DNA from 2 places in the Rothia sp. HMSC065G12 genome. Region 1 is predicted to be linked to the other one. Evidence: riboswitches for the same ligand, from Rfam matches in the RefSeq annotation. Region 1 holds a riboswitch; the other holds the start of a gene.
What was found. Region 1 has a riboswitch for thiamine pyrophosphate ahead of HMPREF2804_RS03225 (ECF transporter S component). Riboswitches for the same ligand answer to the same signal wherever they lie in the genome.
Positions count from the first base shown of each region.

Region 2: another riboswitch for thiamine pyrophosphate. It lies ahead of HMPREF2804_RS06525 (bifunctional hydroxymethylpyrimidine kinase/phosphomethylpyrimidine kinase); the one in region 1 lies ahead of HMPREF2804_RS03225 (ECF transporter S component).

Region 1 covers NZ_KV804813.1:40,864-48,961, forward strand. Annotated here, with positions in the region: gene HMPREF2804_RS03210 (hypothetical protein) at 1-135, shown strand, start outside; gene HMPREF2804_RS03215 (MFS transporter) at 235-1,629, opposite strand; gene HMPREF2804_RS03220 (DUF4235 domain-containing protein) at 1,853-2,086, opposite strand; TPP riboswitch at 2,386-2,488, shown strand; gene HMPREF2804_RS03225 (ECF transporter S component) at 2,545-3,144, shown strand; gene HMPREF2804_RS03230 (ABC transporter ATP-binding protein) at 3,234-4,892, shown strand; gene HMPREF2804_RS03235 (energy-coupling factor transporter transmembrane component T family protein) at 4,896-5,696, shown strand; gene HMPREF2804_RS03240 (aminotransferase class IV) at 5,789-6,688, opposite strand; gene HMPREF2804_RS03245 (regucalcin) at 6,706-7,131, opposite strand; gene HMPREF2804_RS03250 (hypothetical protein) at 7,292-7,495, opposite strand; gene HMPREF2804_RS03255 (nucleoside/nucleotide kinase family protein) at 7,656-8,098, opposite strand, start outside.
Region 2 covers NZ_KV804815.1:284,805-292,902, reverse strand. Annotated here, with positions in the region: gene HMPREF2804_RS06550 (nitric-oxide reductase large subunit) at 1-946, shown strand, start outside; gene HMPREF2804_RS06545 (transposase) at 952-1,761, shown strand; gene HMPREF2804_RS06540 (slipin family protein) at 1,920-2,702, shown strand; gene HMPREF2804_RS06535 (NAD(P)H-dependent oxidoreductase) at 2,912-3,460, shown strand; gene HMPREF2804_RS06530 (NAD(P)H-dependent oxidoreductase) at 3,714-4,262, shown strand; gene HMPREF2804_RS06525 (bifunctional hydroxymethylpyrimidine kinase/phosphomethylpyrimidine kinase) at 4,376-6,019, opposite strand; TPP riboswitch at 6,120-6,244, opposite strand; gene HMPREF2804_RS06520 (DUF6318 family protein) at 6,443-7,207, shown strand; gene HMPREF2804_RS06515 (hypothetical protein) at 7,548-8,098, shown strand, end outside.

The sequences.
Region 1 (8,098 bases):
GGAGTCATGCGTGAGTTGTTTGAGGGGTTGCCCGAGGACGCGCATCGCCAGGTTGTTGAGCAGCTGTCTGAAAGCGGCATACTCACGATGCGCACCGTAGACGACCCGCTGTATACCGAAGAAGACTCGAACTAAAAACCCAATAAATACGCGAGCAGATAGCAATCCGCTATCTGCTCGCGGGTTAAGACTCGTAGGTCGAGGGGCGCAGGTCAAGGGGGGGCGAGTAAAGAACTACCGCTGCACCGCTTTGGCCGCTTTCTTTTCGGCGCGGCGTGCCTTGCGCAGGTGAAGCGCTTGTGGCGATTCTAACGGCAGGGCCAGCAGCAGGCCCGCCAGCACCACGACCATAATGCCGAGAATACCCCACACCTGAGCATTAAAAATCGTGACGAACAGACCGAAGAGCAAGGGGGACAAGAAGCTAGTTGCGCGACCTGTTGTCGAATACAGCCCGAAGAGCTCACCTTCCGTACCGGGATCGGCGATACGCGCCAAGAAGGTACGCGACGAGGACTGCGCGGGTCCCACGAAAAGGGCGAGAATGAGCGCGCAAATCCAGAAGGTCATAGGGTAGGGGAACAAGAGCAGGGGCACGGCAGCAATCAGGATGCCTACCAGCGAGAAAATAATAATCTTTTTGGGGCCCAGATAGTCATCCAGGTACCCGCCCAGCACCGCGCCTACGGCAGCAACACCATTGGCGGCAACACCAAAAATAATGACATCCGAAGTACTGAATCCGAAGGAACCAGCCGCCAGCACACCGCCGAAGGTGAAGATACCGGCTAAACCATCGCGGAAGATAGCGCTGGCACACAGGAAATAAAGGGTTTGCGGTGCCGTGGTGCGCAGCCGCATAATGGTGCGCCACAGCTCCTTGTAGGCTGCAAAAAGACCGCCTTGGCGTGCCGGAGAAAGCCTGGCTAGGCCGCGTTCTAAGAACCTGAGTTCACCTGTGGGAAGGACCTCCGGAAGCACCCGTTCGCGGCGGCGCATCCGAATTAGCAAAGGCGTGCAGAAGATCAGGCACCACAGGGCGGAGAACAGTGCCACTGCGCGAATATTGAAGGCGTTGTCGGTGCTCAGGTGCAGCCCGTTAGGCTCAAGTACGAAGCCCCACAACACGATAATTAGGGCCACTAGGCCGCCCACATACCCCGCCGACCAACCGATCCCCGAGATTTTACCGATATTATTCGGGGTTGAAATGCGTGGAAGTATAGCGTTGTAATTCACGACCGCAAATTCGCTGAATACGCTCGCCGCAGATACGAGAATCACGCCCAGCCACAGATGCGCTTCATCGGGAAATACGAAAAAACACAGTCCAGAGAACGCCACCAGAGAAAGCGTATTAACACCTAACCAGAAAATACCTTTACCGGATTTATCGGCGCGCTGGCCCGAAACCGGAGCGAAAAAGGCAATACAGAACCCGGCAATGGTCAATCCCAGTGACAGTGCCGCCGATGCATCCTCGGTTGAGCCGAAGTAAGAGCTGGTGAGGTAGACCGTAAAAATGAAGGTCATCATGATGGTGTCGAAGCTCGACGAGCCGACATCCCACAGCACCCAAGATGCAACCGAACGGCGACTGGTACTGTGGTCGGGAACGCGTCTAGTCATAACGGATGTGTTCACTTTCGTGTAAGACGCAGCTAGGCGCCCTCAATCTGGTGCTGGTCTTGTAGCTTACCCGGCGACACTGCCGTAGGCATCGCCTCCCAGCGTGCCGAGCGCCGTGTTCTTTTCTGAGCAGGAACATGATCAGCACATCGGAAAGGATGCGCACACCGCTGCAGCGTGAAGGCCGCGGGGGCGGCGCATCCACCCAAAATACACCGTGAAATTATGAGAAGAAACGGCGCTGTGCGCGGGCAATACCGACGCTTACCAGAGCACCCACCACGGAGGTGATGACGGTCCACACAATAACATTGCGCAGGGTATCTTCGGACTCGGGACCGATGGTAGGAGGTTCGTTACCGGTCACACGCTTCCACGCTGCGCCAAGACCTTTGCTTGTCAGGGCGGCGGCGGCCATATTGGCACCAGTGATAGCAATCTTTGCTACGGGGTTCATATCTTCTCCTCAAAAATCAGAAGTGACTATCCCTAGCCTATCGGCTTTACGGCTCAGATGCAGAGAACATGACCTGTTTTAACGCGCGCATACACGAAAAATCGGGGTAAAAACTCTAGAACGTGAGAAAAAGCACAGTATTGCGGGTCTGAAAGGCGTATACCAGCGGCAAATCAAGGAATCATATTACCGACCTGCCACACGTTCTTGTCATAAACCGATTCAAAAACTCAACGAACTCACAGAAAACGACTCATACAGCATAGAATGTAAACGTTTATAGGCTTCGAACTCTCGAAGCAACACGACAGGGGAGCGCCGCAGACGGGCGCTGAGAGTGCAACGCAGACCCTCGAACCTGATCCGGTTAGTACCGGCGTAGGGAGTCGAAATATGTTTTCTCAACACCTCACCCGCAACGGGTGTGGATGTTCCCCTTCCAATCATGGGAGGAAAATATGTCTCAAAAATCTCGCCTCAGCTGGCGGGTCAATGAAATCGTCATCGTCTCTGTGGTCGCCGCCGCCTGCGCGGTAATCTTCTGGATCTGGGATATTGCCGTAGACCCCGCCACTAAAACGCTCTTCGCGGCGGTTCCCGAATACCGCCCCATCGTCGCCGGTATGTGGTTGCTCGCCGGTGTGCTCGGCGGGTACCTTATCCGCAAGCCCGGCGCCGCGCTCTACTGCGAAATCGTTGCCGCCGTCATCTCCGTATTCCTCACCGGAGGCGCCTGGAGCCAATCAATCCTCATCGCCGGATTCTTCCAGGGAATTGGCGCCGAGATCGCCTTCGCCGTGTTCGGGTACCGCGTCTGGAACCTCAGCACAGCAGCCTTCGCGGGCGCACTGAGCGGGCTCTTCATGGGTGTCAACGAAATCATCATCTACTACCCAGACATGGAAATCTTCAAAGCCGTCATCTACGTGGTATGCGCGGTCGTCTCAGGAATTGTGCTCGCCGGGGTACTCTCCTGGGGACTCACGAAAGCGCTCGCTAAAACCGGGGTACTCGCCTCGCTAGCCTCCGGCGTGCAGGCACGTACCGCACGCGGATAACGGGCAGGCGGCGTATGTCACAGCCTATCTCAACGCTCAAACCCTCAAACACGGAACATTCTGAACCATCCGCAACCCAGGATGCAACCATGACCGAACCCCACAGTAGCGCCCCCGATACGCGTGCCCGCGGTGCCGCAATCGACCTTCACAACTTCGGTTGGCACCACCCCGGGCGCGAAAAACCCGCGTTCTCGAACGTGAACCTGCGCATCGAGCCCGGGCAGAAAGTACTGCTGCTGGGGCCCTCCGGCGCAGGAAAATCAACGCTCCTGCACGCTATCGCCGGGGTGCTGCACGATCACGACGGGCAGAGCCAAAGCGGTAGCGCGCGCATCGACGGCGTAGACCCCGAAGACGCACGCGGACTCATCGGGCTCATGCAGCAAGACCCCGAATCATCGGTCGTGCTTGCCCGCGTGGGCGATGACGTAGCCTTCGGCCCCGAAAATCTTGCGGTCGCACGTGAAGAAATCTGGGCGCGTGTTGACGATGCGCTCGCTGCCGTCGGGCTCGACTACCTGCCGCATGAGCATCCTACAAATGCGCTTTCGGGCGGGCAGAAACAACGCCTGGGGCTCGCCGGAATCCTGGCGATGCACCCGCGTGCCATTCTGCTGGACGAACCCACCGCGAACCTCGACCCCGAGGGCGTTCAGCAGGTGCGCGATGCCGTAGTGCAGGCGGTCACGGCAACCGGTGCCACCCTGATCGTCGTCGAACACCGGGTGGGCGTGTGGGCGCAGCATATGGACCGCGTCATCGTGCTTGGTGCCGACGGAGGTATCACCCACGACGGCGCACCCGAAACCGTGCTCGCCCAAGCCCGCGAAACCCTCATCGCCAACGGCGTATGGGTACCCGGGTATGTTCCCGAACCCGCCGCCGCAGCGGCACCGAGTGGGCGCATACTCCTGAGCGCCGAAAACCTTGCGATCACGCGGGAATTTCCGAGCAAAAAACAGTTACGGGCACGCCGACGGCAGCTCAAAACCATGCCGGAACCCGCACCCGTGCCCCTGGATATTCCCGCCCTGCGCGGGGGCATTAACCTGAGCATTCGAGAAGGCGAGCACCTGAGCATCCTCGGCCCCAACGGCGCCGGAAAATCAACCCTCGCACTCACTCTCGCCGGGCTCCTCTACGCCCCCAATGGAACCCTGCACGCGCACGAGGCACTGCGCGAGTTCGACCAAAACCCAATGGCAGAAAGCTCCCTCACCCGCGAGAAAAAAGCCGCCAGCTGGGATATTCCCTCCTGGAGTCCCGCTCAGCTGCTGGGGCGCATCGGCTACGTTTTCCAAGAGCCCGAATACCAATTCGTGCGTGGCAGCGTGCGCGAAGAACTCGAACTCGGGCCGCGCCGCCTCGCCGCCCTGCGCCGCGAAAAAATTGATGAGGATGCGCTCGCCGCCGCCACCGCATCCCTCGCCGAACGCTTGCATTTAGACGGACTCTTAGACGCCAACCCATTCACGCTTTCAGGCGGGCAAAAACGCCGACTGTCGGTCGCATCCGCTTTGGCGACGGCGCCGCGCGTGCTGGTTCTTGACGAACCGACCTTCGGGCAGGATGCGAGCACCTGGGGCGAACTGGTGCGCTTGATTCGCGGGCTTCTTACTGAGGGGGTTGCGGTGATCTCGGTGACTCACGACCTCGAATTTACGGCGGCTTTGGGCGGGCGGAGCATCACGCTCGAAAGTCTGCCGCATGAGCCCGCAGGCCGGAGTCTTCAGGAAGGGAAGTAGCGCATGAATACCGATTTTTTCGGGCCGAGTGCCGAGCGCAACAGCTGGTTTGGCGGGCTTAACGCGGGCGTCAAATTAGTGGTTGCGGGCGTGCTGGTTCTTGCGGCAATCCTCATTCAAGACCCGGTAACCGCGGCTATCATATTTGGGCTGGAACTGCTGGGGTTCATCGCGGTCGGGTTTCGGCCTGTGAATCTGCTGGCGCGCAGCTGGCCTATCCTGATCGCGGTGCTGACCACCGGCTGGAGTGTGGCAATTCTTGTCAATAAAACCGGTGCCGTTCTGCTCGATTTTGGGCTGAACACCATCACGGAAGGGTCGCTCGCGGCGGCGTTTTCGATGATGATTCGTTCCTTGGCGATGATTCTGCCGACCTTCGCGTTTGTGCTTTCAACAGACCCAACTGACCTGGGCGATTCGCTTGCCCAAACTTTCCGCCTGCCCGCCCGTTTTGTACTTGCCGCGTTGGCGGCGTTACGTCTTGTCGGCATCCTATTTGGGGAGTGGAATACGCTGGGGCAGGCGCGGCGCGCACGCGGGCTGGGCGCGGGTCAGGGCCCGATCGGGCGCATCAAAACCGGTGCCGGGCAGGCCTTCGCACTCATGGTACAGGCAATTCGCCGTGGTTCGCGCCTTGCGGTCACAATGGAGGCGCGTGGTTTCGGCACCGGCAAACGCTCCTGGGCACGCGTGCCCGCCTATTCCCGGCGTGATGCGTATGTTGCGGTTGCCGCCGCCGTGATCGTAGTGTGCGCTTACGGGGTTTCGTTGGGGCTAGGAACTCTGCGTTTCTTGTGGCAGTAGCCGCACCGAAGCTGCCGCTAAGTACTCGGTTCTGAAAAAACCGGGGTAAAGGCGCGGCGCAAATATCAGCCTTGCGCCGCTACCCCTGTACCTTAGCCCTGTGCCAGGTATTCCAAGAACCGGTGCGTGAGCTGCGCATCGTGCGCTAACGCCGTACCGTTCAGGTGTGTGACGGGGGCGAGCAGACGCACCGAGGAGGCGAGCCAAACCCCATCTGACTCGAAAAGATCCTGCGGGTACAGCGGGCCGTAGCCCAGTTCCCAGCCGTCGCGCCGCGCCGCCTCAAAAATAGCGCCCTGCGTGGTACCGGGCAGGATTCCGTGGTTCGGTTCGGGGGTGTACAGCGTCTTTACACCGTTTTCGATACGCGCCATCAGCACCGACGAGGTTGCCCCTTCCAGAATGCGGCGGTTGTCGGTCATAAAAATCGCGTCATCCGCACCCCGGCTGTGCACATACCGCAAAACCGCCATATTGACCGCGTACGACAGTGTTTTCGCGCCCGCCAACAGCCACGGGTATGCGGTGTTGTCGGCGGGGTCGTGCCCGCGCGGCAGCAGCATGGCCTTCACGCCGTTCTGCCGCTGATTCACAGTAGTTTCGGGCACCGGGGATGCGATGAGCAGGGTGTATGGTCCGGCGGGCATTCCCGCAGAGGCATTCGGCAGCCCGCGCGAGATAATGATTTTGACAATATGCTCTTCGCCGAGTTCCGTGTGAGCGCCGGGCACGGCCTGGGCGAGGAGGTTTGCCAGCGCATCCCGAAGCTGGTGCAGGTCGGGTTCGGGCAGGTCGAGCATACGCGCCGAAGATTCGAGTCGGGCGAGGTGCATATCAAGTTTTCGCACCCGCCGATCAACGGCGAGCATGGTCTCAAAAACGCCGTCGCCACGGGTAAATCCTTGGTCTTCCACGCCGATAAGCGGTTGGGTGGGGTCTACGGCAACGCCTTGCGGGTTCTCTGAATTTAGGAGCATTACGGAACTAGTCATGTTTCCAGTGTAGTGGCTCACGTGCCCTCACAGCAGTGAACGCCGAGCGGACCCAGCTCCCAGGTGGCGCTTTCGGCGATAAAGTATATGTCTGCCTCGGCGATGTCCTCGAAGGTTTCGGGGTTGTCATTGTACCCTTCGATGTCGAGCCCGATTTTGCCGTCCCGTTCGAGAGTATGAACTCCGCTGCATATGCTGATGAACGGGCCTTGCACCCGGTAGTCCGAAATATTTTTCAGGGTTACGGTGACGTTCCGCCATACATCGTCGTTAGCGGCCTTCTCCCAGCCGCCGTCTACATGGTTCCAGTCCACCGCGCAGAATCGCAGACGAACAGCTGTTCCACTTGCATAGGTTACGGTGATCGAATCCAGCCAGCAGTCGTAGAAGTGATTGAACCGTTTAATGATCTCTGCACTTGTGAGGTTTTCGTCGGGGCTCACGGTCAGCCTCCTTAAAATCTTAGGATTTATCAGAATACCAGCAGCTAGGGCGATTACGAGAAGAAGCGAGTTTCTGCTCGAAAATGATGATATTTTTTCATCTTTTCGGCAAAAACCCGCTTCTTGGGTATCAACGTCTTAACACGCTCGATGCGAAGCGTTAGCGCCCACCTTCGCCGCCGTCTGCCGCATAGTCGGCATCCTTACGCGGGGTTGTGAAGAGCACAAACGCGGTCATCAGTGCGAAGCCCAGAATTGAGAACGCCATCGGCATATAGGAACCCTCGCCGCCCATCGAAACCAAGGGGGCTGCAAGTCCGCCCAGAAGCGCCTGAATCGTGCCCATGACGGCGGATGCGCGCATCCGGCGTAAGTGGCGTGGGTGCTAAACTTTTTTGCCGCCGCTGGGCACATAAAAAGCCTTGTTCGTGAATAAAGCGGGATTTATAACTCTTTATTCACGAACAAGTCTCTTTATCTCAGGGAGGGTAAGCACGGGGTATAGCAAACGGCAGTGCAGAGGGCTACGCCGTGCGGTAGGTAAAATCTGCCTGCGCATACTTGGCGGAGTAGGTGGCGAAGAGGGCTTCTTCCTGCGCCGCCCAGCGTTCCCAATGCGGGCGGTACATCTCGCCGTCGCGGTCTATTGCCCGCCTGTATCGCAGCTCGTCGGGTGCCTTCACCACGATGCGCACATCGCAGGTACCGGCGATCGCCCCCACACCCTCACAGATAATCACGGTTTCCTGGGCGGGGTTGATCGTGTGTTTGGGGCCGGGCGCATCCGCGTGCCAGTCCCATTCTCGGTAGCTGGCGGGCTTGCCGTTGCGCAGGTTCCGCGAGATTTTCTGCCACGTTTTCGTGCCTTCTTCCAGCCCGTCCCAGCCGGGGTAGATGGAGTCGAGGTTGAGCACGCGCACACCGATTCCTTCGGCGGATAAGGACTGCTCTAGGAGCTCGGAGAGCC
Region 2 (8,098 bases), on a different contig from region 1:
CCTGTGGGTTGAAGACTTCCTCGAACTCTTCACCACTGTGATGGTCGCCTACGTCTTCGTACTCTTGGGTGTGGTGCGCGAGCGCATCGCTATCTCCATTATCATGATGGATGCAGTGCTCTACTCCGCCGGTGGTGTGGTTGGTACTATGCACCACACCTACTTCGCTGGTACTCCTTCGGAACAGATGGCATTCGGTGCGTTCTTCTCGGCAGCAGAGGTTATTCCGTTGACCTTCCTGACTGTTGAGGCGTGGGGCTTCATGCAGTTGGGGGCTCGCCAGTACTCCAATCGCACCAAGCCGTTCCCGCATCGTTGGGCTGTGATGTTCCTTATTGCTGTAGGCTTCTGGAACTTCTTGGGTGCAGGTGTCTTCGGATTCCTGATCAACCTGCCGGTTGTTTCGTACTACGAAATCGGCACCGCACTCACCGCAAACCACGCGCACGGCTCTATGATGGGTGTGTACGGTATGTTGGCACTGGCCTTCGCGGTGTTTGCGTTGCGTTACCTGATTCCTGAGAATAAATGGCCTGAGAAGGGGCTAAAGTTCTCATTCTGGGCCTTGAACATCGGGCTGATCTGGATGGTCTTCATTTCGCTTCTGCCGCTGGGTGTCGCTCAGTTGTATAAGTCCGTGGGTGAAGGCTACTACGAGGCCCGTTCCTTCGCGTTTATTCACGATGGTTCAACTGTGATTATGGATTGGCTGCGCTTACCGGGCGACGTGATCTTCTTGGCTGGTATCATCCCGCTGATCAAACTCGCATGGTTGGGTATAACTTCGTACTTCTCACAGAAGAACAAAGAAACTGTTCTGGAGCTCCCCGAGCCGCCGCTATACGAGTTGGTGGATGACGAGCGTATTGCCGAGTTTGCGGGTGCTAAGGCTGCTGACGAGCTTCCCGAACAGACCAGTCCGTACCGTAGCGATCGTCGAGGCTGACTATCATGCCTGAGCAAATTGCCGGAGTATCCCTGATGGTGTGGCTATCCAGCGTTTATGCGCTGGGGCTAGTCGCCGTCGGGTGGGGCTTCGATATTCTTGCTAAGCGCACAAGCCAACGTTTCGTGGCATCCCGGACTTTCGGGTTCACCTACCACGAGAGTAACGATGCGTGGCTCTGCCCCGAGGATCAGTGGCTATGGCCGGTAGCGTTTGATACGGATAATCGTGTGATGCGCTACCGCGCCAAGCCGAGCGTGTGCAATACCTGTCCTATTAAGGACACTTGCACCGTCTCGTCTAATGGGCGTGAACTTACGCGTGAAGTTGATGAGTGGCCTTACTCGGAGTCGGGTAAGTTCCATCGCGGTCTTGCCGTGACGGTTGCGCTTTTCGGTCCTATTATCGTGGGTGCTACGGCTCTGGCCTGGCATGCTCCCTTGGAGCTGCTGGTGGAAGCCGCCGTTATTGTGGCTTGCTTGTCACTCACCTATCCCCTAGCCATCAAGCTCATCAAATCGCCTGAGAACTTTGTGGCAGATCCTAAACATATTCCTGGGTCTACTGCGGATGAATCGGTGGCGGTTAAGATGGATAGGTTTGCCGCCAAGTGGGGCGGTATTGGCAATGAGCGTAAGCGCCGCACCGACGATGCTCGTAAGCAGATAATCTCTACTGCAACTTTGCCTGTGCGTTCTTCGCAGATTGATCCTGATCGTCCGGCGTGGAGCGGCGAGGGGACTTCTACCCCACGTCTGCATAAAACTACCGCAGAGGTTATTCAGGAGCAGAATCTCGAAGAAGTCTCTCGTTAGTGTGAGGATGCGCGCCCCGGTTTCTAAGGTACCGTCGTTGATGAATTGGTAACCTAGAGATCGGGGTGCGTATTGTCACCGCATCTAGATTTTTTCTCAGCACGCATCTACACAGGTCATTCCCACTGACCGTTACCAACGTATCTTTAGAGGACATGATGGATTCTCTTACCATTCTTTCGATTGTTATTCCGATTCTTGTAATCGTCGCTTTTCTGATTATTCGTACCCTTCGGGTCATCCCTGAATATCAGCGCGGTATTTCTTTCCGCTTCGGTCATCTACGTTCCGAGCTGAAACCTGGCATTAACCTGGTGGTTCCGCTCATCGATTCTCTGCAGCGCGTGGACATGCGTGTGATTACGCTGACCATTCCCCCGCAGGAAGTTATCACAAAAGATAACGTTCCTGCGCGCGTGAACGCGGTAGTACTTTTCCGTGTGATTAGTGCAAAAGACGCCGTACTTGAGGTCGAAAACTACCCGATCGCTACTTCTCAGATCGCTCAGACTACACTACGTTCACTGCTGGGGCGTGTGGATCTTGATACTTTGCTGGCGCATCGTGATGATTTGAATGCGGATTTGCAGAGCATTATTGATTCACGCACCCGCCCGTGGGGTATTAAAGTCGAGCTGGTTGAGATCAAGGATATTGAGATTCCTGAGGCCATGCAGCGCGCAATGGCTCGTGAGGCTGAGGCTGAGCGTGAACGCCGCGCCAAGATCATTTCGGCACGTGGTGAGCTTGAGGCTTCATCTCAACTTAAGGAGGCTTCTGACATTCTCAGTGATTCACCAGCTTCGTTACAGTTGCGGTATTTGCAGACTCTCTTGGAGTTGGGCGCTGATCAGAATTCGACGGTTGTTTTCCCGCTTCCGCTGGATATTGTGGGACCGCTTATGGGGGCTTTGAAGGGTGCTTCTCACGAAGAAAAGTAACAGCAGCCTTCGATAAATATCACAGAATTATCCGGAACAGTTCTTTCCTACAGACTCGGGGAATATAGCTTGTTCCGGATATTTCTTTAACCTATTCACCTCAGGGCGTAGAAATCGTGAAAATAAGCAAGGAACCTAGCAGCTCTACTTGAGGGTCGATATATTGGATTCCTAACTTTCCTGTTTATCGCACACAGATTGGATTTATCATGTCAAAGATTCTTGTTATTTCAGGTCACCCGAACCTGCCAGAGTCCACCGCAAATAAGACGGTTCTTGATGCCGTAAAAAACCATTTTGGCGATGCGATAAACATGCGTGAACTCGACAAACTGTACGTGAATGGTAAATTCGATGTCTCAGCCGAGCAGAAGGCACTCGCGGAAGCAGATATCGTGGTGCTTCAGTTCCCTGTGTACTGGTATTCGGTGCCGGGCTTGCTGAAACAGTGGATTGATGACGTTTTCGAGTACGGCTTCGTATACGGTTCGCAAGGCACGGCGCTGCGCGGTAAGAAGCTCTTGATTTCTGCGACTGCGGGAGCTCCCGAGAATATGTACCGTGATGCTTTGCCGTATGAGCTCACAACCACATACGCCGATTTTGGGAATACTGCCGCTTTCACGGGTATGGAGTTAGAAGAACCTATTTTCAGCTATGGCGCATCAAGCGATCCGGGGAATACCGCAGCGGTACGGGCTATTGGTGAGAATCATGGCACCAAGCTCATCGCTAGGTTAGAATCCTTGCGGGCTTAGTATATTGCGGTTGCTATTTTCTTTTTCGGCTCCATCGCATTAGGTATTTATCATGCATTTTATGGGTAATGTTGTGCATCGTACACCTTCTGGAAAACTAAAAGCTTGTTAGCAGTATGTATTAGATTCGGCATAATGTTCACAGGCAGACATAGAGAATAGCGTGCTAATATACGAAGGTGGCAAACTTGAGCTTATACTTGAATCAGCACTCACAAGCTCATGATTCTGATGTTTACTAGATTGGATGACTATGTCTAATATCCTGATTATTTCGGGGCACCCTGACCTTACGACTTCTAACGCTAACAAGGCTATTCTTGATGCCGTGCGGGCACGGTTCGGCGATAACGTCAAGATTCGTGAGCTCGACAAGCTGCGTGTAAACGGTAAGTTTGACGTACCTGCTGAGCAGAAGGCACTTGTGGAAGCAGACGTCATCGTTCTGCAGTTCCCGGTGATGTGGTATTCAATTTCTTCTCTGCTGAAGCAGTGGATTGACGACGTTTTCGAGTACGGCTTCGCGTATGGAGAAAACGGCACCGCTTTGCAGGGTAAGAAGCTTCTGATCTCCGCAACCGCTGGCGCTATTGAAGATGTCTACCGCACCATGCTGCCACGCGACGTATCTGCCACGTTGACCGAGTTTGAGAACACCGCAGCGTTTACCGGTATGCCTCTTGAGGAGCCACTATACAGCTACGGCACAACCGGCGACCCCGATAACCCCGCTGTTGCTCGCGCCATCGGTGAGGATCACGGCAAGCGCCTGATTGAGCGTCTGGAGGCTCTGGGGGCATAGTCCCTTCTACGTGCTAAAAAGGCTCTTTATCCGAATCAAGCGGTGAAAAATACGCTTTATTTGGATAAAGAGCCTTTTTTACTTTTTCGCGTGGGGGTCCGGACGGTGTGAGTTTACCGCAACGCTCTATGAGCCTGGTCGAAGAAGTCACGTTCATATAGGCATGCGCTCATATATGCCTGCGCGGCGGCAACACGCTGACTGGGGGAAGCCTGCTCAAATGCTTCCTCAACAACCGCCACGCAGCGGCGCACATCTGCAGCGAACTCTTCGCCGCCATACACCGAAATCCAAGCATTATACGGATGTTCCTCGTGGGTTTTCTCCAAGAGCCGGTAACCGATCTCAAGGTACAGCCAGTAGCATGGAAGCGCCGCAGCTGCGCCCACCACATAATCCTCGCCAGCAGCAGTAGCACGTAAAAAGTTCGTGTACCCCATTGTCACTGCCGAAGGTGCACCACGCCGAATACCCCCCTGCTCCGCAGGAATAGCGGGATGCGCCGCCAACCATTCATCGTGCAAAAGCGATTCCTCAACAATTGCCGCCTGGGCACCCGCAGCCCAATGCACCTGACCTTGCGGTGAGGTAGCACGTGCCGAAAGAGTAGCTAAGGCGCGAGAATACTGGGCAAGGTACTGCGCATCTTGGTCTAAATAGAAGCCGAATAAATCCTCGTCAAGCGTGCCGTCGCCCAGCCCGCGAATAAAGGGCAAATCGAGAATGTCACACCAAATATCACCGGTAGCTTGCCACAGGGCGGCAGTCCACGGACCCGCCGGGGCTACCTTCGACTCTGGGGATTTCCGCTGCGCAGGTTTCACCAAATTCTTGGGGCTCTCGCCCGTAAGATTTTTATCAGCGTATAAGTGCTCCCACGGTTTCGTATCGGCTGCATGTTCCAAACGGCGAGCACGTGCCTGATGATCGACCGGTCCGTGACCCTGCCCGCTGCCCACGTGCAGTTCCTCACCCGCGATAATAGCCTCGTTGAGCCACCGGGTGCTCCATGCCAGCGCGTTCGTGAGTACTCGTACACTCAGCTCATTATTGCCATTCACAAGAGCAAGTCCAAGGCGGGTAGCAAGACTTGATGAGAGCGAGCACCCGGTACCGTGGGTATTCTTTGTCTGGATGCGGGTGACAGCTACATGTGTATGAGTTCCATTAGGGAAAACAGCCGAGTTTCCAGCGTCCTCCCCCGTCAGGTGACCGCCCTTAACAATCACGGTCGTGCCAGTGCTCCCCGCGAGCTGAGCCGCCTGGTGATGCGCCTCCTTCAAAGTCTGGGCAGGGTTGCTCTCACAAAGCACCGCGAGTTCGGCGATATTCGGAGTGATAACATCTGCCTGCGCCACCAATTCGCGCAGTGCCTGCTCAGCGTCTTGACTAATCAGGCGATCGCCGCTGGAGGCAACCATCACCGGATCAAGTACCACCACTGGTACCGGATGTTCTGCAAGCCAGGTCTTGACGGTGGTGATAGTTTCAACATCGCCGAGCATACCAATTTTAACGGCATCCACAGTCACATCGTCGAAAACTGCCGCAAGCTGTTCCTGTAAAAACTCGGTAGGTGGAGCAAAAATGCTGCGAACCCCTTGTGTATTCTGTGCGACAAGCGCGGTTGTGGCGCACATACCGTAACCACCGCTTGCGGCAATAGACTTGAGATCAGCCTGGATTCCAGCACCGCCTGTAGGGTCGGTTCCGGCAATGGAAAGCACACGAGGCGTAGATGTGTTTAATAGCGTCATAGCTATAAGTCTCCTTGGGATGGGCGTGGCATCGCTGCAAACGCACCACGCTATCTAGATAATGATGAATCGGGTGTTTCAGAAAGAAGGTTAAGGCTGCTCTGCCACGGTTCGATATCCCTTCGCTAGTTCTAACTAGAGCAGGTTCAATGGGTATATCTCAGCTCCAGACAACAGCGCCGTGCTGTGTATCCGTTACAAAATGGAGCACCCCATATCGCGTTTTCACTGTAGCATATGCTGTTGGGCTCAATAGGTTCACGGACTTTATGTGTCATTGCCGTGCACATATCTCTAAGTTTTGGTAATTTTCAAACTCTTATAAAGTAATATTTCTTATTCTTGACATGTAACAGTACTGTTGAAAAGGGTCGCGCTCCCCTGCGGCCTGCTGTATATTCACCCAACCACGAAAGTTCACTGATGAGCATTCCTGCCCTTAGGCACAATAGTGTGCCTCAAAAAGTCCTCAACCGTCGTGCCTTGATAGCCTTCGCATCGGGGATCTGCGTTACTGAGTTCCTGACCGCTTGCGGAGAGCAAGCACATGAGACGGCACCTGCTCGTGCCGAAGCATCCAACACTACAGACGGTCGCTCCAGCCCACATGGTACCGAATCTGCCTCACCTGAGGCACAGGCGCATCCGACCTTCACTAAGGGTTATTCTGGTGGCTCTGAAGCGCCCAAAGGTGAGTACCGTCCTGCAGACGAAAAAGGACCCGCGCAGAACGTCCCCAAGCCCAAAAAGCCCGAAGATATTGGGATTGAGACACCGGAGGCGCTTATGCACTTCATCGATTATTGGAATGCTTTAGGAAACTACGCTACCCAAACCGGAGATGTACAAACTTACGCAGATTACACTGCCGCAGGGTACAAAGAAGTTGAAAAATTCTGTAACCATATGCAGCGTCTGTACGATAAGGGAGGCTGGGTCGTAGGAGGCACTCGCAAGATTGTCGCCGATCCCTCAACTTTACGTTCGCCCAGCGATCATGTGTACCTCATTGTTGGCAGAATAATTTCGAATGATTACGTTATCTTAGATAACGAGCAGTACAAAACGTTCTCATTCCCCGCTTCTCAAGAAAACGACAATATTCTTGAGTTTGGTGTTGTATTCCAGACAAGTAATGGCCATTGGTCATTTGCTGGTACAGAGAAACTTGATGTCAATGTCAAATAAGAAATACATCTTCTGCGTCACAACGTTGCTCTTTCTCTGTCCAACACTATCTATGTCTGCCTTCGCTACTGATTATTCTGGCGATGCTAAAGGAGGAAAAATAACAGTCATTGGGCGGTCTTCTTCATCCAATAAACCTGACCAGCAAGGACCTAATGAATATGAGCAATCTGAATTTAACAGATATCAGAGCCAAGAAGCACCCATAGTTACACCTGATACAGGCTCTAACGCTCCCGCAACCGTGAGTAGTGTAGGAAATACCTTCGATGTCTACAATGGCAATGCTTCTAAAGATGCGCCCTGTATCTACCAAGGGAAACCCGGTAAAGTAGCCCGTGTGCCCCTACCCATTGACGATTCAGGCAACTATAAACAATACGGTGTCGTTCAGTCAGGAAACGGCGGTATAGCGTGCGTTCCCAACGATCCTGCAGACCAAAACACACCTGAAAACGAACCTACTGCCGATAACGCCCAAGTTCGCACCCAAAAGATAGAGCACCAGGTTCGGGAGCAACTCGCCGAACTTACCACCACAAAACCCGCACTACATTTCGACGGGCATGAGCCCCACGTCAATACCGGGATCAACACAAACTTCTATGTGACCGGTGTTAAAACCGAAGCACGTGATACTACTATCCTCGATGAAGAAGTCACGATAGAAGCTGTTCCCGTTGCCTATACCTATGAGTACGGTGCCGGCGACCCTGTGTACACAACGCGGGATTCAGGAACCGCGCAAGGCTCTGTCTGGGACAAGAGCAAACGTAACTTTAAACCCACCGACACCAGCTATGCTTTCAAAGAATCCGGCAACTATCATGCTTACGTTACTGTCACCTATCAGGGTCGGTACCGTCTCAAAGGTGGGGACTGGAATATTGT